4 regions of the Rhizobium sp. LEGMi-198b genome follow, and region 2 is predicted to be linked to each of the others. Evidence: predicted binding sites of a transcription regulator. Region 2 holds the regulator's gene; each other region holds the start of a gene.

Region 1 (5,372 bases), on a different contig from region 2:
GCTCGCACCTGAACGACGCCATTCTCGACAAGGCGGGCGGCGCCACGGCCCCCGACACATTCATGCGCGCCGTGATGGCGCTTGCAGCGCTTGAAGCCAAAGCCGGCGACAAGCAGAAGGCGTTGGATGCCGTTTCGGTCGGCGACAACCTCATCAACAATTACGCGCCACTGAACGCGCTGCGCGACAGCATCAACAAGGGCCAAACGCCGGACCAGCAAGTGACCGACAGCACGCAGGGTGCAGCCTCGGTTCTCTTTACCGTCGGCGCGGCGCTCAACCGCGACGGCGCCGAAGATGTCGTTTCGCTTTATCTACAGATCGCCAATACGCTCGATCCCAAGAGTGCCGACACGCTGGTTCTGCTTGGCGGACTTGCGGAGAAGCAGGAGCAGATGGACCGCGCCATCTCCTTCTACAAGAAGGTGCCTAATACCTCGCCGATGGCCCGCATCTCCGAGCTGCAGCTCGGCCTTGCACTCGCCCAGTCCGGCAAGGTCGACGATGCGCGCAAGCATTTGAAGGCGCTGATCGATTCCGACCCCAACGATATCCGCAGCTACCTCGCCTATGGCAGCGTTCTCTCGGACGCCAAGGACTTCCAGGGCATGGCGGATAATTACGACAAGGCCGCGGAAGTCATCGGCGCCGTGCCGAATCGCGGCGACTGGGCCGTGTTCTTCCAGCGCGGCATCGCCTATGAGCGGCTGAAGAAGTGGGACAAGGCCGAGCCGAATTTCAAGAAGGCGCTGGAGCTGAACCCCGACCAGCCGCAGGTTCTGAACTATCTCGGCTACTCCTGGGTCGATATGAACATGAACCTCGACCAGGGTCTGAACATGATCAAGAAGGCTGTCGATCTGAAGCCGGATGACGGTTACATCGTCGATTCGCTCGGCTGGGCCTATTTCCGCCTCAACCGCTTCGACGATGCCGTGAACGAGCTGGAGCGTGCCGCGCAGTTGAAGGCCGGCGATCCCACGATCAACGACCACCTGGGCGATGCCTATTGGCGCGTCAACCGCAAGCTGGAGGCGGTTTATCAGTGGAACCGCGCTCTGGCCTCCAAGCCCGAGGACGTGGATATTCCGAGGATCAAGGAGAAGATCGCCAACGGTCTGCCGGCGCTCGACAACGATCCAAGGACGGTCGACAAGACCAAGCAGCCTGATCCGGCTCCGGCGGTCACCCCGTCGCCCGATACGACAACGCCGCCGCCAGCCGATAAGAAGTCCTAAGACGTTCGATGACGGTGATCTTTGCGGCTGACGATTTCGACGTCACGGAAGAGGCGCCCGCCAAAATCAATCTGGCCCTGCATGTGACGGGCCGGCGGGCCGATGGGTATCATCTGCTCGACATGCTCGTTACTTTTGCGCGGCATGGCGATTGTTTAGGTTTTCGCGCAAGCGAGCGTGACGAATTCAGCCTGTCCGGGCGCTTCTCCCCTCTTCTTACCGATGGGGATGCCGGCGGCAATCTGGTGCTGAAGGCACGCGATCTGCTGCGGCAGGCGGCTCGTGCCGCGGGTTTCGAAGCGCCGCCCGTCCACATCCATCTCGAAAAGAACCTTCCCGTCGCCTCCGGCATCGGCGGCGGCTCGGCGGATGCGGCGGCGACCCTGCGTGGGCTGGCACGGCTCTGGGACCTCGCCTTGCCTTCCGATGTGGTGAACGCGATTGCACTGAAGCTCGGCGCCGATGTGCCAATGTGCCTGGCCAGCCGCCCGCTGATCGCACGCGGCATCGGCGAAGTGATCGAACTTCTGCCGGACTTTCCATCTTTTGCTATGGTGCTCGGCAATCCCCTCGTCGGCGTTTCGACGCCGGAGGTGTTTCGCATGCTGGCCCGAAAGGACAATCCGCCATTCGTACTCCCCTTGCAGGCAACAAATGGCCGCATGCAATGGATCGAGACCATTGAGGGGTTGCGCAACGATCTGGAGCCGCCGGCACGAATGCTCTGCAACGAAATCGCCACGCTCTCGCAATTGATCGAGAGCCAAGGGGCGCTCGCCACACGCATGTCCGGCTCAGGCGCCACCTGCTTCGGTCTGTTCGATAATCTTGAGCAGGCGACAGCGGCGGCGGCATCGCTTCACAGCTTAAGGCCGGACTGGTATTTCCAGGCGACGGAAACGATCAAGGGAGACGCGTGATGACCGGTTCAAGTGAAGCAAGGTCCTTCATCCCCGTCGGCATCGCGGTGCTGACCGTTTCCGATACGCGCACGCTCGCCGACGACAAGTCCGGCGATACGCTGGTTGCCCGTATCGCGGAAGCCGGTCATAGGTTGGCTGCGCGCGCCATCGTTCCCGACGACAAGGAGCGTATTCGAAGCCAGGTGGAGGCCTGGACGCAGGACGAAACCATCGACGTCGTCATCACCACCGGCGGCACCGGCTTTACCGGCCGCGATGTCACGCCCGAAGCGCTGGAGCCCTTGTTCGAAAAGCGGATGGACGGGTTTTCCGAGGTGTTCCATCGCATCTCCTACGACAAGATCGGCACGGCGACGATCCAGTCGCGTGCAACCGGCGGCGTTGCCAACGCCACCTTCATCTTCGTGCTGCCGGGCTCCCCTGGCGCCTGCAAGGATGCCTGGGACGGCATTTTAAAGGCGCAACTCGACTACCGCCATATGCCCTGCAATTTCGTGGAGATCATGCCGCGGCTCGATGAACATCTAAAGCGCGGTGCCGGCTCAAAATAAGCTGGCGCTTTATACCTTCGATCCAGGCAAGGCAGGAATTGATTCCCAATTCTGACCCGTGAGGATCACGCAGCTTCGGCCGGAGACACCGGTGATCATCATTGTCCAACTGCCGCTTTCAGCAGCGAAGACCTCGATAATATTCCTCGGATCGAGCTGACCAATGGCCGAGAGCTTTTCGGAATAGTGCGCTTCCAGAAAAGCGACCATATCGGCGCGTTCAGCGCATGCGAACATCGCTTGCGAAGCTGCAGTACTCGGATGAAGGATTGCCGTTGCCACAAGGGCCGTTCCGATGAGGCGGCAGAGCATCGTGCGTCCCATGACGCACCTCCTTTCGCCGGAAATCCGGCGGAAGAGGAGAGTTCCGCTGACCTGCTCTGCCGCATACCGGCATCTTCATGGTCGGCCGCCTGACGCGACACGCGAGACGTGCCGCCATATGAAAATTATGACAGAAATTCTCTTATTTTCAAATGGAATCTGGATTGATTACAATGCGCTACCTTGCCGCGCGTGCGACCCAAGAGGGAATTAGCTCGCTCGACAGTTGGCGGCTCTTTTGCCCCCTGGCGAATTCGGCAAGCCGCATGCCCGTTTTGGCGGCGGCGATGGCCTGTCGCTTGGAGAGGAGCAAACCCAGTTCCAGAGGCGGCAGGCTGCGGCCGATGCGCTGGAACAAAGGCCGTCGATAACCCCGCGACGCGGTGAAGCGCGCCGGCACCTTATTCAGCGAGACATATTCGGCAATCTCATCGATCCAGCCGGCTTGCGGGCGGGCGCCGGGCTCGACGAAAAGCAGCCATTCGCCGCGCGCCGAATGCAGTATGTCTTTGATATCCCACTTCGAATAGAAACGGCAGCCGGCAGCGTCGGCCACATGCGAGGTGCCGTCACGCGAGCCATGATCGAGCACGACGACGTCGCACACCAAACCTTCGATCGCGCCGGCTACCAGGGCCGCCAATGTCTGCGCCAGCTCAGGTTCCTGATCCTGGCATTCGATGATTACTGTCAACATTGCCCATTTATAAAGCGCCGCACAATTTATTGCCAGCGCATAACCCCTTAAACCCGAAGGTTTAGATATGGCTTATACGCAGGTCCAAAATGCCACCGGGACCTCTGCTCGTCGGCATGGAAACGCCGCGCGGCGGAGCGTAATCGCGCATTTTGTTCTTGCAATGTTCTCGTTTGTCGGATAGGAATTTAATCATCTTAGACGCGGCATGCGATGCCATGAACCGCCCCGGAGTTACCGATGAACGAGCAGTCCCTTGCAGGGCAGGTCGCATTTGCGCCTGCCAATACGGCAGATGTTGCCAATGCTTTGATCGCCGACACCGGTCTCAGAGTCGAGATCGACCGCCGGCGCGGTCGCGGCGCCGGGCTGAACCCGAGCGGCCGATTCGAACCGCTGCGACGTGAGACATTCGATGACGGCTGGCAAACGCTCGAAGAACTGCCGCCTTTCAAAACCGAAGTCCAGGTGGAGAAGCCGCGTACGGCAATCACACGCAACGAATCGCCCGATATATCCTTCGATCGTTCCATCAATCCCTATCGTGGCTGTGAGCATGGCTGCATCTATTGTTTCGCACGGCCGACGCATGCCTATATGGGTCTGTCGGCGGGACTCGATTTCGAATCGAAGCTCTTCGCCAAGCCGGACGCGGCGCGGCTTCTGGAACGGGAGCTGGCCAAGCCCGGCTACAAGCCGCGCGTCATCGCCATCGGCACCAATACCGATCCCTATCAGCCGATCGAGAAGGAATGGCGCATCATGCGGCAGATTCTCGAAGTGCTGAACAAGGCAAACCATCCGGTTGCGATCGTCACCAAGTCAGCGCTGATCATGCGCGATATCGATATTCTCAAAGAGATGGCCGCCAAGAACCTGGTTCGGGTCGGTATTTCCGTGACCACGCTCGACCGCAAGCTGGCGCGTACCATGGAACCGCGCGCGGCGACGCCGCAGCGGCGGCTGGAGGCGATACGGGTGCTCAGCGAAGCCGGTATCCAGACGGCAGTCATGGTGGCGCCGATCATTCCGGCGCTCAACGACCACGAAATCGAACGCATTCTCGACGCCAGCAAGGCCGCCGGCGCCATGGAAGCAACCTATGTCATCCTGCGCCTGCCGCTGGAGGTCAGCCCGCTCTTCCGCGACTGGCTGCTGCAGAACTATCCGGATCGCTACCGCCATGTCATGTCGCTGATCCGCTCCATGCGCGGCGGCAAGGATTACGATGCCGAGTTCGGCAAACGCATGAAGGGTGCAGGCCCCTATGCCTGGCAGATCAGCCGCCGTTTCGAAATGGCGACCAAGCGGCTGGAGCTCACCCGCCGCAGTATCGCATTGCGCGACGACCTGTTTGTGCCGCCGGATGGCAGCGGCGTGCAGCTTTCGCTGCTCTGAGCGGTTCAGCTTTCGCGGAATCTTAGAACCGCTCTATCTTTTTGTTTTTTCGCAATTCCGGACGGAAAGCGGCTCACGCACTTTTCCTGGAATTGCTCTGACTCTTTCCCGCGGGTTTCCCTGCCCGCCGGAAGAGCCCCCTGGTTCGCCGCCTTGATCCACCGGGGGCTTGCAGGAGATCGGATGGTGTGCGAGCTTGCCGCATGCCACGCAGCACACCATCCGATTCTCCCATGCTTTT
Region 2 (5,372 bases):
ACTGGGCGATCGATAAATTCCTGCTACGGGTTCCGTTCAATACCGACGTCGCCAAGGCGAAAAGGATCGTCAAGCAAATCGGAGAGCAGTTGAAAGAAGATCCGGAAATCGGACCGCAGATTCTTGAGACCCTGAAAATGAAGGGGGTGGAGCAAATTGGCGACTTCGGTATCGAACTGAGCTTTGCTTTTACCGCCCTCCCCGGTCGGCAAACCTACATACGGCGCCAGGCCTATACCATGATCCGCGACGCCTTCATGGAAAACGGCATCGACTTCGCTCAGCCGACAGTGCAGGTGGGTGGCGAGGAAAAATCCGATGCCGCGATCGCAGCCATGACACTGCAGAGAAAGAAGATCGCTGAGCAAATGACGCAATCGGCAGCGCCGCCGACCTGACCGTTCGCGCGAGATCAGTCACCAGCCTCATCTCCGCGCCCTCTTTGGCAAGGCGACAACCCTGGAGCCGATACCGGATGACGTTGGACAGAAAGGAGATCCAATGTGCTGAATGACCATCTGACGTCTATTGCCGCGCACGTTATTCAAATAGCGCTGACACCGGTCTTTCTGCTGGCGGGCACCGCCGGGTGCCTCAATGTCTTCTCGGCCAGGCTCGCCCGCGTCTCCGACCGGGTCAACAGCCTTTTCGAACGGGTGACCTCTGAGGACCCGGATGAAACGCGGTTGCTGCAGCTCTATTATCTGCGACGGCGAACATTGGCGCTGGAGATCGCAGTTCTGCTCGGCACGGCATCGGGCGTGTTCACATGCCTTGCGACGCTCGGCCTCATGGGCGGTGCAATTCGACAGCAATTTCGCGAGCAATTGCTGCTCTGGCTCTTTGGCCTTGCCGTCTTCGCACTCATGGGCGCCTTTGTGGCCTTTCTCGTCGAGATGATTCTGGCCGGGCGCAGCATGCTAAGGCAGATCGCCAACGACCGTACCTTGCTCGAGCACCGGCACGGGAGTTCGAGGAAAAGTTCAACCTATTGATATCCCATCGAATATTACTACGGATGGCACCAATCCCGGCCCCTCAGAAATCCGGATTCCCAGTCAGATCCATAGCTTGCTCTCCATGGTTCGGAGAGTGTCGTCCTCCAAAGAGCTTATAGAACGAAGAACATGGCTTTTCGCCGCCTTGGAGATAATCCGTTTTGGGATCGTCCGAAATTTTGCTTCGCCCGATTCCGCATATATTTCTGCTATTTAGTTTGAAGGTGCCGGGAAAAAAGTCATCTGCCCGGGACCTGTTATGTTCCCATTTATTTGATGCACCTACAAAATGTTCACCGAAATTTAAGGGCTTGCGGAACACATATGGAACATATAGTGTCCGTTCTGGATTTGTTTCACGACACCTTCTCAGTCCCGAGGTTCAAAACGATGTTGACGCGCAAGCAGCAGGAACTGCTTCTCTTCATTCACGAACGAATGAAGGAGTCCGGTGTTCCGCCATCTTTCGACGAGATGAAGGATGCGCTGGACCTTGCGTCCAAATCCGGTATTCACCGTCTCATCACGGCTTTGGAAGAGCGCGGCTTCATCCGTCGCCTGCCGAACCGAGCCCGAGCGCTGGAGGTCATCAAGCTGCCTGAGGCCTATAGCCCGAGCCTGCAGCCTCGCCGCGGCTTTTCGCCAAGCGTCATCGAGGGTAGCCTTGGCAAGCCGCAACTTGTGCCGCCGCCCGCACCCGCCAAGCCGGTGAGTGAGGACAACAACAGTTCGGTTTCGGTACCCGTCATGGGCCGCATTGCCGCCGGCGTTCCGATCTCGGCTATCCAGAACAATACTCACGACATCACCGTTCCCGCCGACATGCTCGGCTCCGGCGAGCATTATGCGCTGGAGGTCAAGGGTGACTCGATGATCGATGCCGGCATCTTTGACGGCGATACCGTCATCATCCGCAACGCCACGACCGCCAATCCCGGCGACATCGTCGTCGCTCTCGTCGATGATGAAGAGGCGACATTGAAGCGCTTCCGCCGCAAGGGAGCCTCGATCGCGCTTGAAGCGGCAAACCCTGCTTACGAAACCCGCATCTTTGGGCCGGATCGAGTGAAGGTACAAGGCAAGCTCGTCGGTCTCATTCGCCGCTATCACTGACCGGTGACGCCGGCTTGAGCGGCGCGCCAAAAGTGTCTGTTCGCCAGTCGTAGGAGCGATGCAGGCTCCATGGCCGCGAAAGGTTTTCAAACGCCGCCGTTGCGACCGGTTTATTGGTGCTGAGGTTCATTTCAATAGATCCCGTGCGGCGCAGTGTTGCGCCCGTAAAAAGCATCGCGCCAGAGCGGCAGCGATCAAGACGCAGCCGTACGGAGGTGATGACGATATTGGCCGTGTCGCAGGCCGGAGCGAGATAGGCGGCATCTTCAATGGTGACAAGCATGTCGCCATTATCCAGCATTGCCACGCACCATGCACCTTTTTGGCAGGCGAAACCGCCCGGCCCGGCCGCGTCTAATGCCGCATCCATCGCCTTTCGAACGGTGCTCTGTTCTTCGGAATTCAGGCGACGATGCTTGTCTGATTTGCTGATTTTGGGGAGCTGACTATCCGGCGGAAGCATCGTTGGCGGTTGCTGCTCGGTGATCGCCAATGCTCTTTGCCACTGCTCGAAGATGAAATCCGGCGGTTTTTCGCGGTTTGTCGTCAGCGCACCGTTGCGCAACAAGGCGACCAGCGTGCCGTCCTCGGAGATCATGAGATCAGGCTTGAGGACACCGGGGCCGAGCGCCACGACTGCAACCGAACCGATGATCAAGAGCGCACCTGCATGTCGCAGCCATGTTCTCAGCAAGGTCATCAACAAGAAGCCGGCTATGACCGTCGGGAACAGCCAGACCGGCAGCCGACCGAAGGGAATATTGCCGCCCCAGGCGGCAACCGTTTTGGCAATGACGATGACGACATCAAGTCCCCAGCCGGTTATCTGCCAGAAAGGGGCATCAACGCCAAATGGCATCAGTAGCGTCGCCGCCATGCCAAACGGCATGACGACAAAGGAGACGACCGGCATAGCCGCCAGATTGGCGATGAGACCATATGTCGCCAATCGGTGAAAATGCTCTATCGAGAAGATTGCCGTCGATGCGCCGCCTATAAAAGAGGTCGACAATATGCTTCCGAAGAAACGGGAAACGAAGAGCAGCGGACGCATGACCCGGAACCGGGAGAGAACGCTCTCCCGATGCGGCCTCCTCGCCCAGAGCGAATAGCCGGACACCAACGCCAGGGTCGCGGCGTAAGACATCTGAAAACTTGGTCCGAGCGCCTGCGAAGGCGACAGTATGAGAATGACTATCGCCGATAGCGCCACGTTGCGCAGGCTAATGGATGGTCGGTCGAAGAGCACGGCGATCAGCATGATAGCCATCATGATGAAGGCACGCTCCGCGGATACCCCGAAGCCGGAAATGAGATAATAAGCCGTCACTGTAACTAGCGCGCCGAAGGCCGCAATCTTCTTTGTTGGCCAAGCCTGTGCCACGCCGAAAAACAGACTGAGGGCGTAGCGTAAACCGACATAAAAGATGCCCGCGGAGAGCGCCATGTTCAGGCCGGAGATGGCGATGATATGCGCAAGACCCGAGGTCCGCAGCGCTTCCGTCGTATCGTCTGAGATCGCTCGTCTCTCATCGGTGACAAGCGAAGCCGCAAAGGCGCCGGTGTCTCCGGGCAAAAGCGTCCTGATTCTATCGCCGATATGGCTGCGCAAACCGGCAAGCCAGATATCCGCCTTGTCGAGGACCGACCCCTGAACTACATCACTAGTCGGCGACAATAATGTCGGCGTTCCATAGGCAAAACCATTCGCGCCGGTGCCATCGAAATAGGCGCTGAAGGCGAAATCGTTGAGGCCGGGCAAGGCAGGTCCGGCCGGCGGCGTCAACCGCGCTCTACCCTGAATGCGGTCGCCGAGTTCGAAGGGCTGGAGCTGTTTGCGCACGAAAATGGTGATCTGCGCCGGCGGCCGGCGAATGGTCGGTTTTTCCGTTGCCTCCAGGGCGACGACATAGCGCCAACGGCCCTTGTCGTCGGCTTCACGCCGTTCGATCCGCCCGGTGATGGTGGTCGTCACCGCAGAGTCGAGCATCACCGTCGATGCGCGCCAGGTTTCGCATTGCGCCAGAGCCATGCCGGAGCACACCAGCATGCCGGCAAACAATATGTGCCGTAGCACTCGCCCCGCCTGCTGCTGGCGGAAAAATGCGACAGCGAAGATAAGGAGGGCCGTAAAAACAGCTTGCGGCGGCGGATCGGCTCCGACCGAGAACCAGACGATCGCGCCGGCGCCGATGTAGACCGGCGCAAATAGCATCGCGCGACCGTGCGCCGCCTCTTCTTCGGCTAAATGGTAAATGCTGAGTCGGATGCTGCCTGCCGCGAGGCGAAGGCGGGCAATAAGCGCGGCGTGGTCCTGTGTCCGCTCTGGCCGCGACGCTTTGGCACGAGAAATAACCGCGCCCACGCTCTGCTCGCGCACGGCAACCGCAGCCAATTCCCGACCATCCACCTGCGGATCCGGTGCCTCTAAATTAGGCATATATTCCAGCGCCCACGCAAAACTACAGCTATAGCGGGAGTTTTGCCGTCACCGGCCAGTGATTTCAACTGAAATCGGCATCATCGCCGACAAAAGACGCTAATTCACGCTTGCGCAAAACGGTCCCTTCTACCGCAGTGCCCAAAAGTTGATACTGCAATGCACAAATAGGCGTAAGGATAACTTGGCATTAGGCTCTGGATCATATAGCTAATCGTTAGTCGCTTAACCCTTTGGCGCTTTTTAAGGCGCCAATCCCGCCAAATCTTGGAGGATCAGCATGACGGAACAAAGCGCGAAACTAACTTGGGGTGAAAAGACGGTGGATTTGCCGGTTAAGTCCGGAACCATCGGCCCAAGTGTCATTGATATTGGTGCCCTTTATAAGAACACCTCCACTTTCACCTACGATCCTGGCTTCACTTCGACTGCGTCGTGCGAATCCAGCATCACCTTTATTGATGGCGACGAAGGCGTTCTGCTGCATCGCGGTTATCCGATCGAACAGCTTGCCGAACACGGCGACTTCCTCGAAGTCTGTTACCTGCTGCTCTACGGCGAATTGCCGACCGCAGCCCAGAAGAAGGACTTCGATTACCGGGTCGTGCACCACACCATGGTGCATGAACAGATGTCTCGCTTCTTCACCGGCTTCCGTCGCGATGCGCATCCGATGGCCGTCATGTGCGGCTGCGTCGGCGCTCTGTCGGCCTTCTATCACGACTCCACCGACATCACCGATCCGCACCAGCGCATGGTCGCAAGCCTGCGCATGATCGCCAAGATGCCGACGCTTGCCGCCATGGCTTACAAGTACCATA
Region 3 (5,372 bases), on a different contig from region 2:
ATTGCATGGTTTTGAGATTGATGTTGGCGAGCATGGCGGCCTTTGCCGCGCGTGCGGTCCCGGTTGTTGTTGCATTGCCGCAGTCGAAGAGCTTCGTGGCTGGCGCAAGCGATGAGATGGAAATGAAGCCCTCGCCGATCGAACCGTCGTGGATCCTGGCCGGCGATCCGGTTGCGCGCATTGCCGAGCATTCGCGTGGGCGGGATGATGCCGCGATGACGGCGCTGTGGGATTGCACGGCAGGCGAGTTTCGCTGGTATTTCGGCTGGGACGAAACGGTGATGATCCTTGAAGGCGAGGTGCATATCACGACGGAAGACGGCGTCGAACGCACGCTCAGCGCAGGCGATGTTGCCTATTTCGCGGGCGGAACCTGGGCCACATGGCGCATCGATCACTATCTGCGCAAGGTCGCCTTCTGCCGCAAGCCGTTCCCGAAGCCTTTGACCATGGCTTATCGCCTGCGCAACTTCATCCGGCAGGGCGGCGCACAGGGCCTTGCCGCCTGAGCGCGGCCAGCCCAGACGAAAGACGTCTCTGACGGAAGCCCTTGAATAGCCGTTGCGTTTGGATGCAGGCCGACCTACATCTGTCCGCAAATTCGAGCGAGGGCTGACTATGGCTGGTATCAAGAATGTTGCGGTCCAGATGGACCATGTGAAGAGCATCAACATTGCGGGTGACTCGACCTTCGCCATGAGCCTGGAAGCCCAGACCCGCGGCTACAAGCTCTTCCATTACACGCCCGAGCGCTTGAGCATGCGTGACGGCAATGTCTACGCGACGGTTGAGCCGATGATCGTTCGCGACGTCAAGGGCGATCACTTCGAGCTCGGCGAGCCGGAGCGCGTCGATCTCTCGACCATGGACGTGGTGCTGCTGCGCCAGGACCCGCCCTTCGACATGGCCTATATCACCTCGACGCATCTACTCGAGCGCATCCATCCCAAGACGCTCGTCGTCAATGATCCGGCCTGGGTGCGCAATTCGCCGGAAAAGATCTTCGTCACCGAATTTGCTGATCTCATGCCGAAGACGCTGATCACGCGCGATCCGGCCGAAATTCGCCGCTTCCGCGAGGAGATGGGCGATATCATCCTGAAGCCGCTGTATGGCAATGGCGGCGCCGGCGTCTTTCATTCGACGCGGGACGACCGCAATCTATCCTCTCTGCTCGAAATGTTCGGCCAGCTCTTCCGTGAGCCCTTCATCGCTCAGCAATATCTGCCCGACGTGCGCAAGGGCGACAAGCGCATCATCCTCGTCGACGGCGAGGCGGTCGGCGCGATCAACCGTGTGCCGGCCGAGCATGACAGCCGCTCCAACATGCATGTCGGCGGCCGCGCCGAGGCGACCGAACTGACGCCGCGCGAAAAGGAAATCTGCGAGCGCATCGGCCCGGCATTGAGAGCGCGCGGCTTCCTGCTCGTCGGCATCGACGTCATCGGCGACTATATGACCGAGATCAACGTCACCTCGCCGACCGGCCTGCGCGAAGTCAAGCGCTTCGGCGGCGCCGATATCGCTAGCCTGTTGTGGGATGCGATCGAAGCGAAGCGGGCTTGAGGGGCGCCTGCCCTATAGGGACCAGGACGCCGCCTCTCCGCTCGCCGCAAGGCGGGCTATATCGCGATGCCCATCCGGCGGCAGGTTAGGATCACTGCCGACGGTCCGGTGGAGCTATCGTCTGCGATGACCGTCGGCACGAAGCCGAAAAGTGGTTTCACGTCGACCATCATGCCGACGTAAGGCCGCTTGTCCATGACACCGTGCAGGCCGCCAAAGGAGCTGATGGTGCCGCAGACGCTGACGTAGCCCTTGCTATCCTTGGAAGCCGCCATCGGCCCGAAGATCAGCACGCCCTCATAGGGAAGCTGCTCGTGCAAACCCTTTTCCACCGCGGCAATTTCCTTGGCGCTTAATTGATAGGGAGCGCCTTTTTCCAGATTATCCCCGCCATCGATAGATTGGCAGCCGGCCAGAACAGCGCTCAGTAGAAGGGATAGCGATACTACAAGTCTCATATTTGCTCCGATTGTAGAAATCGTCCCTTCGTTCTTTTATTGTTCTTGTTTTATTCCATGTTTTCTGCCACTATGCAACCCATAGTCTGTTATGAAAAATTGATAACGGTAAACGAGTTAAAAGAGGGCGGGGATGGTAGCGCGCGTCAGCACGATTGCGTTTCAAGGCATTGAGGGCGTTCCTGTCGAAGTGCAGGTGATGATTTCCCCGGGCAAGGTGCTGATGCATATCGTCGGTCTGCCGGACAAGGCCGTGGCCGAAAGCCGCGAACGGGTGCAGGCAGCTCTTCATGCCTCTGGCCTGTCGCTGCCGCCGAAGAAGGTCACGGTCAATCTCGCACCCGCGGACCTGCCCAAGGAGGGCAGCCATTTCGATCTTCCGATCGCGCTTGGGCTGATGGCGGCGCTGGGCGCCATCCCGGCGGATGCGCTTGCGGCCTACACCGTCATCGGCGAGCTCAACCTCGATGGCACGATCGCGCCGGTCGCTGGCGCGCTGCCGGCCGCGATCGCCGCCAATGCCATCGGCAAGGGGCTGATATGCCCGTCCGAAAGCGGTCCTGAGGCCGCCTGGGCCGGCGCCGACATCGATATTCTCGCGCCGCGCAGCCTGATCGCGCTCGCCAATCATTTCCGCGGCACCCAGGTTCTGTCACGCCCCGAACCGGCGATCCGCGCCAATGCCGCCAACGTCCCCGATCTCGCCGATATCAAGGGCCAGGAAAGCGCCAAGCGGGCGCTGGAAGTGGCGGCGGCCGGGGGACATAATCTGCTTTTCGTCGGCCCGCCCGGTTCCGGCAAGTCGATGCTGGCCTCGCGCCTGCCGTCCATTCTGCCGCCATTGTCGACGGCGGAGCTGCTGGAAGTGTCGATGATCCATTCCGTTGCCGGTCAGCTTTCGGGCGGAAAGCTCTCCGACCGCCGGCCCTATCGCACGCCGCATCATTCCGCCACCATGGCGGCGCTGGTCGGCGGCGGCTTGCGTGCCCGCCCCGGCGAGGTATCGCTTGCCCATCACGGCGTCCTTTTTCTCGATGAATTGCCCGAGTTTTCGCCGCAAGCGCTGGATGCGCTGCGCCAGCCGCTGGAATCGGGCGAATGCGTCATCGCCAGGGCCAATCATCGCGTTTCCTATCCGGCGAGCATTCAATTGGTTGCAGCGATGAATCCCTGCCGTTGCGGCATGGCCGGCGAGCCGGGTCACACCTGCGCCCGCGGCCCGCGCTGCGTCGCGGATTATCAGGGCCGGATTTCCGGACCGCTGTTGGACCGCATCGATATCCGCCTCGACGTGCCCGCCGTCTCTGCGGCCGATCTCATCCGCCCGACGACGGCCGAAAAGAGCGCCGATGTCGCCCTTCGTGTCGCCCGTGCCCGCGAGCGGCAGCGCGAACGCTTCGAGGCCGCCGGGATGAAGGGAATTTCCACCAATGCCCGCTGCTCGACATCGATGATCGAAACGATCGCCGAGCCGGACGCCGCCGGCCTGCAATTGCTGCGCGACGCGGCCGAGAAGATGAAGTTTTCCGCCCGCGGCTATCATCGCGTGCTGAAAGTGGCCCGCACGCTCGCCGATCTCGACGACAAGCAAACCGTCGGGCGCATCCACCTCGCAGAAGCCATTTCCTACCGCATTGCCGGCGAGCGGCTGACCGCGGCGGCGTAAGCGCAAGCGGCTGAAATGACAAAGGGCGCCGCAGCGCCCCTTGAATCCCTGGCGATCGAAGCAGGCCTATCAGCCGCCCAGGCCCTCGAACAGCGCCGTCGAGAGATAGCGCTCGGCGAAGGAGGGGATGATGATGACGATATTCTTGCCTTCGTTTTCCGGCCGTTGGCCGATCTTGATCGCAGCCGCGATGGCCGCACCGGAGGAGATGCCGACTGGCACGCCTTCGAGCTTGGCGATGTGGCGTGCATGCTGGAAAGCTTCGTCGTTGGTGACGGTGACGACTTCGTCATAGATGTGCGTGTCGAGAATCTTCGGGGCGAAGCCGGCGCCGATGCCTTGGATCTTGTGCGGGCCGGGATTGCCACCGGAGAGGATAGGCGAGTCAGCCGGCTCGACGGCGATGACCTTGATATTCGAATTGCGGGCTTTCAGCACCTGGCCGACGCCGGTGATCGTGCCACCGGTACCGATGCCGGACACGAGGATATCGACTTGGCCGTCCGTATCGTTCCAGATTTCCTCTGCCGTCGTCTTGCGGTGGATTTCCGGGTTGGCCGGGTTTTCGAACTGCTGCGGGATGATCGCGTCGGGCAGTGTCGATGCCAGTTCCTCGGCCTTAGCGATCGCGCCCTTCATGCCCTTCGGACCCTCGGTCAGCACCAGCTCGGCACCGAGCAGCAGTAGCATCTTGCGGCGCTCGATCGACATCGTCTCCGGCATGGTGAGGATCAGCCGGTAGCCCTTGGCGGCGGCGGCGAAAGCGAGTGCTATGCCTGTATTGCCGGAGGTCGGCTCGATCAGCACGCTTTTGCCGGGGGTGATCTTGCCCTGTGCTTCAAGGCTCTCGATCATGGCAACGCCGATACGGTCCTTGACGGAAGCGATCGGGTTGAAGAACTCGAGCTTCGCCAGCAAATTGGCCTTGACGCCCTTCTCCTTGGCCAGCTTGTCGAGACGCACGATCGGCGTGTCACCGATGGTGTCGGTGATCGAGGCATAGACGCGGCCGCGGCCTGGTTTGCGGGTGTCGGACATGGGTAGCTCTCCCTCCATTGGAATTGTACAGGCACAATAGGATTAAACGCCGGCGGAAACCAGTCTGGGATCACTCCGCCGACCCTATGTCGTGGGAAAAGAATCTCCCGCGTCGTTGTGCCGAGAAAGGTTTTTTCAGGCCGCGCGGGCGGCGATGAAGGCAGCCGTGCCGGCGAGAATGCTGGCGGCAACCCGGTTCAAAATCTGCAGCGCTTTTGGCCTCTTAAGGAGGGTGCAGGCCCGGGAAGCGAGCAGCATATAGGGGATCAGCACCACCAACAGCACAATGAAGGTCGCCGCAATCAGCGTGGCATATTCGCGAAGCCCGATGCTGCCGATATCGATCAGGGTCGGCACGAGCGCCACGTAAAATAACATGACCTTCGGGTTGCCAAGCGTCACGAGAAGACCGGAGAGGAAGGACATGCCGGCGCTCATCGATTTTTTCGCTGCGACATCGGTGGAGAGCAGCCCAGCGGTCCAGAGCTTCCAGGCGATGTAGCCAAGATAAAGCGCACCGGCAATCTTGATGACGATGAAGATCTCCGTAAAGGTCTGCGCCACGAAGGCGAGGCCGAGAATGACCGCTGTCAGGTAGATCATATCGCCGAGCACGAGCCCGAGACCCATGAAAAAGGTCTCCC
Region 4 (5,372 bases), on a different contig from region 2:
GGGCGATGTATTCGCCAATCCGCAGACCCCGGAACTCAAACAGTTTCTCGGCCTGCACTGAGAGCTCTCAGCCGCCGGTTAACCTCGAACCGGTGCCCCAGCAGTTCCCAGCATGCCGACCCAGGCGCCCGGCGCCATGCCGAACGCCTTCTTGAAATGCCGTGTCAGATGGCTTTGATCCGCAAACCCAGTGGCCGCAGCGACTTCGGCGATCGGCTCGCCATCGGCGATCATTCCTTTCGCCCGTTGCAGCCGCCGCATCAGCAGGAAGCGATGCGGGCTGGTGGCAAAAGCGGCGCGGAAATGCCGTGAGAGCGCAAAGCGATCGAGGCCGGTGATTCGTTCCAGCTCCTGCGAGCGGACGCCGCGCATGGCATGCGCCTCTAGATAATCGCGCGCCGTCTTCACCTGGCCCCAGGCCACGCTGCCCAGCGGCTTCTGCGGCAGATGTGCATGCGAAGCGAGCCCCGCAGCCACCCGTGAGACAAAATCATCGACAAAGAGTTCATCCAGCTCGCGGTCGAGCTCGCCGAGGGCGGCCAGCAGCAAGCCGGCCAGACGATCGTCCTCGACCACCGGGTCCTCGACAAAGGGCAGGCCAATGCGCGCGGCTTCCAGGCACTGCATCAGCATCGACGGTTCGAGATAAAGCATGCGGTAGAGCAAGCCGTCGTCGGTCGCAGCGCCGCCGTCGTGCAGCTCGTCCGGATGGAGGACGATCACCCTTCCCGGCAGGCTGTAGCGCCGTTCGCCGCGATAGCTGAAGGTCTGCACGCCGCGGATGGTGACGCCGAGCGCATAGGTATCGTGCCGGTGCGGCTCGAACGCATCACCATGGAATTGCGCCTGAATACGCTCGATACCGGGGTAAGCGGGTGCGGAGACGATGCGGTTTGCTTCCGGCATCGTGCACGAACGTTCAAGACCTTCGAAGATATGGCCGGCAACATCCTCGCGCAAAGGCTCATTCCCAGACTGCATAAGAGAGATCACCCATGTTCAATACCAAAATCGCGATCGTTCTGCGAAGCAATCTTGAATCCTGGCAGAAACTGAACGTGACTGCTTTCCTGGCGACCGGCATTGCCGGGCAATTTCCTGACATGATCGGCGAACCCTATCGCGATCGCGCCGGCAACCTCTACAACGCGCTATCGATCCAGCCGATGATCGTATTGTCGGCCAACGAAGAAACCATGAGCACGATTCATCGCCGCTCGCTGGAGCGCAACGTCACCTCCTCGATCTTCATCGAGGAAATGTTCTCAACCGGCCACGATGTCGCCAATCGCGCCGTCTTCTCCGAATTTACGCCTGAGGACGCCAAGGTGGTTGGCATCGCGCTGCGCGCGGACAAGAAGATCGTCGACAAGATCACCAAAGGCGCGACGATGCACTCGTGAACGGGCAGCGGTCAAACAAAACGGCCGGGTCGCAAAACCCGGCCGTCCTTGTTTGAAGGTCTACGTCAGATCAGCCGTTTTGGGTAATGGGCGCGATCTGGATTTCGACGCGACGGTTCTGCGCACGGCCGGCTTCGCTGGCGTTGGTGGCGACCGGCTGGCTCGGGCCGAAGCCGACGGCAGACATGCGGCGCTGGTCGATGCCCTGGCTGCCGAGATAGCTGGCAACCGAATCGGCGCGGCGTTCGGACAGTTCCTGGTTATGCTGCAGGCTGCCGGTCGAATCCGTATGGCCGTTGACGTCGATCAGCGTGCGGTTGAACTTGCGAAGCACGATCGCGACCGAATTCAGCGTCGGATCGAATTCCGGCTTGATCGCATCCTGGTCGATGTCGAAGGTAATGGCCGACGGCATATTGAGGATGATGCGGTCGCCGACGCGCGTTACGGAGACGCCAGTACCCTGCAACTGCGCGCGCAGCTCGGATTCCTGCTGGTCCATGTAATTGCCGATGCCGGCACCCGCAAGCGCACCGACGCCGGCGCCGATCAGCGCAGCATTGCGGCGCGATGCCGGCGAGTGGCCGATGAGAAGACCGGCAACCGCACCAACGCCGGCACCGATCGCGGCGCCTCCCGCCGTGTTGGATACTTTCTGCTCTCCCGTATAGGGATCGGTTGTCGTACATGCATTGAGAAAGGCTGCCGAGACGGCAAGGATGGCAAATTTCTTGATCATAGAATCGTCGCTCTCCGGTTCGATGGTCCGCAGCAGATATGAAGCATTGCGGCAATATGATGAAATATAATTTTCGTCCACCCGCGGCCGGGCTGCCCGGCCACTATTCTGGAGCGTTTTCTTCCAAACTAACCAGTTCAAGGAGATTGGATCCGCTCCGCCGATCTATTCCCCTTGAAATCCAGGCTTCCGCCGTCAGAGGTTTTGGAAGAGTTGTCTCACCGTATCGTAGCTGGCATTGGCAATCGACAATGATTGCAATCCCAGTTGCTGCTGCGTCTGCAGCGCCAATACCCTGCTTGATTGCCTCTCCATGTCGGCATCGACCAGCTTGCCGACGCCACTCGTCAGCGAATCGCTGAGATTGCTGGCAAATTGGTTTTGCAGACTGACGCGCGTTTCCAACGAGCCGAAGGCCGATCCTATCGTGTTCAGTTGGTGCAGCATGGCGGTGACGGTGTTGACCATGTCGGTCACGGCGCCCTGTGTCGTATTGGCGTCGAGCGAGATTTCCACCTGCCCGCTGGTATCGCCATTTTTACTGCCGATCAGCACATAGTTCTCGGCTGCCCCCGCTTCCGTTGCAAAAGCCGTGGAGGTGAGCACGCCATAGCCGCCCGTGCCGCTTGACTGATCGTCGATCAGATATCGTGCATCCGTCGATACGATGGGGCCGCTGGTCGAGCCGACACCCTCATAGTTCAGCATGCCGATCGAAACCGTGCCATCGGTGTGGCGGATGAGGGAGCCCGGGATCTCGTGTGGCTCGGTCGGATCGTCACCGTTCTGCAGCACGACCCAGTTGACGCCGTTGAAGCTCGTCGACTCGCCGACGCTGCGAAGCTGGTCCTTAAGTTCGGAGATTTCGTCGTTGAGCTTGGTCTTATCGACACTGCCCTCATAGCCAGTCACCAGCTTCGATCGGATCTGAGTGACGATATCGATTGCGCTGGTGATGCCCGTGGAGGCGGTGCTGACCGTGGCAGCAGCAAGCCCCAGCGCATCCTGCACGGCCGAGACGGCGCCAATATCGGTGCGCGTCAATGTCGAGATCGTCCAGTAAGTGGCGTTGTCCTTAGCGGTCTGCACACGCAGACCGGATGACATCTGACGCTGTGCAACATTCAGATCCGCCTGTGTGTTTCGAAGGACTTCAAGGGCTGTTTTGACAGGGGAACTTACCCTTATGAAGGTCGAAAAAATACTCACGACACAGGACTCCGGACGCAACGATACACAACAGATACAAGAAGACATTGGAACCATGCCGCGGGCGCTCATGCGCGCGGGCCAACCGAAGTCGGCGAAGGTGGAGTCCGGCAAAAAAACAGCGCCTGAAACTCGAGCGGTTACAGGCGCTATGATTAGCAATCATGCTTAAGAAAGCTATAATGGAAACTAGCAATTTACCATAAATCGCCCTCGATCAGAAAATCGTTATCGCGTTCAGGTTGCGATCATTCCACCGCCCGGAGCCTGGCCGCCTTCGCACGCAATGCCGCTTCCTACATCTCTTCATGCAGCCGCCGCTCCGTTGAACAACAAGCCGCAGGAACTGCGAGACAGTCCCTTGAAAGGCTTACAACCCAAGAAATGTGCACTTTTTGTTCTATTTCCCGGCCGTTTCTTTTGCCTTTCAGGGCAGAATCATTACATTGAGCCGCATGACCATCGGACATGACGACATTCCCTTCTTTGACGAGGAGCCGGAGGACGCGGCGCCGCGTCGGCCTGCCCCTGCCCCCAGCGCCGGTGGCGGTATTGCGGCCCGCGCCATGGCGGCGCGCGACAGCGGCCGCCGCCCTGACTATCTCGCTGGCCTCAATCCGGAACAGGCGGAAGCGGTCGAGACGCTGGATGGGCCCGTACTGGTGCTCGCCGGCGCCGGCACCGGCAAGACGCGGGTGCTGACGACCCGCATCGCCCACATCCTTTCCACCAATCGTGCTTTCCCATCTCAGATCCTCGCCGTCACCTTCACCAACAAGGCCGCGCGCGAGATGAAGGAGCGTATCGCCCTCCTCGTCGGCGGCGCGGTCGAAGGCATGCCCTGGCTCGGCACTTTCCATTCGATCGGCGTCAAGCTGCTGCGCCGTCATTCCGAGCTGGTCGGCCTCTCCTCGAGCTTCACCATTCTCGACACCGACGATGTCGTGCGCCTGATCAAGCAATTGATCCAAGCAGAAGGGCTGGATGACAAGCGTTGGCCCGCCAAGCAATTTGCGGGGATGATCGACACCTGGAAGAACAAGGGCCTCGGCCCGGCCGATATTCCGGAAGGCGATGCGCGCGCCTTCGCCAATGGCAAGGGACGCGACCTCTATACCGCGTATCAGGCCCGCCTGAAGACGCTGAACGCCTGCGACTTCGGCGACCTTTTGCTGCATCCGATCAATATGTTCCGCCAGAATCCTGATATATTGAAGGATTATCACCAGCGGTTCCGCTACATCCTCGTCGACGAATATCAGGACACCAACACCGCTCAATATATGTGGCTGCGTCTACTGGCGCAGCGGCAAAAGGGCGAGCTGCAGAATGTCTGCTGCGTCGGTGACGACGACCAGTCGATCTACGGCTGGCGCGGCGCTGAGGTGGACAACATCCTGCGTTTCGAAAAGGATTTTCCAGGCGCCAAGGTCATCAAACTGGAGCGCAATTACCGCTCTACCGAGCATATTCTCGGCGCGGCCGCGCATCTGATTGCCCATAATGAGGGCCGGCTCGGCAAGACGCTGTTCACCGACCGCTCCGATCCCGACGATATCAAGGTGCAGGTGCACGCCTCCTGGGATTCCGAGGAGGAAGCGCGCGCGATCGGCGAAGAGATCGAGCAGCTTCAGCGCGGCAAACACAATCTCAACGACATGGCGATCCTCGTGCGCGCCTCATTCCAGATGCGTGAATTCGAAGACCGCTTCGTTACGCTCGGCCTGAACTACCGCGTCGTTGGCGGCCCTCGCTTCTACGAACGCCTCGAAATCCGCGATGCCATGGCCTATTTCCGCCTCGTCTGCCAGCCGGCCGACGACCTCGCCTTCGAGCGCATCATCAATACGCCGAAGCGCGGCCTCGGCGACACCACCGTGCGCGCCCTGCACGATTACGCCCGCGTCCGCGACATTCCGATGCTGGCGGCGGCCGCCGATATTATCGAAACGGACGAGATGAAGCCGAAGGCGCGCAAGGCGCTGTTCGACGTCGTGCAATCCTTCCGCCGTTGGCAGGGA

What was found. Region 2 encodes LexA, which represses DNA repair genes until DNA is damaged. Its sites were predicted from a motif close to TGTTCNNNNTGTGTTCNG; they were not measured.
Region 1: the regulator LexA is predicted to act here: its motif matches at 3,887-3,904, upstream of ACXHXG_RS03255 (PA0069 family radical SAM protein).
Region 3: the regulator LexA is predicted to act here: its motif matches at 2,054-2,071, upstream of ACXHXG_RS05520 (YifB family Mg chelatase-like AAA ATPase).
Region 4: the regulator LexA is predicted to act here: its motif matches at 3,737-3,754, upstream of ACXHXG_RS08410 (ATP-dependent helicase).

Annotation. Positions count from the first base shown of each region.
Region 1 is NZ_JBSYVH010000001.1:661,897-667,268, forward strand. It holds gene ACXHXG_RS03230 (tetratricopeptide repeat protein) at 1-1,238, shown strand, start outside; gene ACXHXG_RS03235 (4-(cytidine 5'-diphospho)-2-C-methyl-D-erythritol kinase) at 1,247-2,158, shown strand; gene moaB (molybdenum cofactor biosynthesis protein B) at 2,158-2,712, shown strand; gene ACXHXG_RS03245 (hypothetical protein) at 2,722-3,036, opposite strand; gene ACXHXG_RS03250 (glycosyltransferase family protein) at 3,215-3,733, opposite strand; gene ACXHXG_RS03255 (PA0069 family radical SAM protein) at 3,974-5,131, shown strand; gene ACXHXG_RS03260 (ribonuclease HII) at 5,335-5,372, shown strand, end outside.
Region 2 is NZ_JBSYVH010000009.1:57,490-62,861, reverse strand. It holds gene ACXHXG_RS27935 (mechanosensitive ion channel family protein) at 1-398, shown strand, start outside; gene ACXHXG_RS27930 (DUF2721 domain-containing protein) at 504-995, shown strand; gene lexA (transcriptional repressor LexA) at 1,389-2,111, shown strand; gene ACXHXG_RS27920 (ComEC/Rec2 family competence protein) at 2,092-4,551, opposite strand; gene gltA (citrate synthase) at 4,832-5,372, shown strand, end outside.
Region 3 is NZ_JBSYVH010000001.1:1,128,595-1,133,966, reverse strand. It holds gene ACXHXG_RS05535 (cupin domain-containing protein) at 6-509, shown strand; gene gshB (glutathione synthase) at 619-1,566, shown strand; gene ACXHXG_RS05525 (hypothetical protein) at 1,623-2,024, opposite strand; gene ACXHXG_RS05520 (YifB family Mg chelatase-like AAA ATPase) at 2,158-3,690, shown strand; gene cysK (cysteine synthase A) at 3,760-4,728, opposite strand; gene ACXHXG_RS05510 (LysE family translocator) at 4,864-5,372, opposite strand, start outside.
Region 4 is NZ_JBSYVH010000002.1:346,963-352,334, forward strand. It holds gene ACXHXG_RS08385 (amino acid ABC transporter ATP-binding protein) at 1-61, shown strand, start outside; gene ACXHXG_RS08390 (AraC family transcriptional regulator) at 79-981, opposite strand; gene ACXHXG_RS08395 (DUF2000 family protein) at 996-1,403, shown strand; gene ACXHXG_RS08400 (YiaD family glycine zipper/OmpA-like lipoprotein) at 1,474-2,142, opposite strand; gene ACXHXG_RS08405 (flagellin N-terminal helical domain-containing protein) at 2,338-3,351, opposite strand; gene ACXHXG_RS08410 (ATP-dependent helicase) at 3,807-5,372, shown strand, end outside.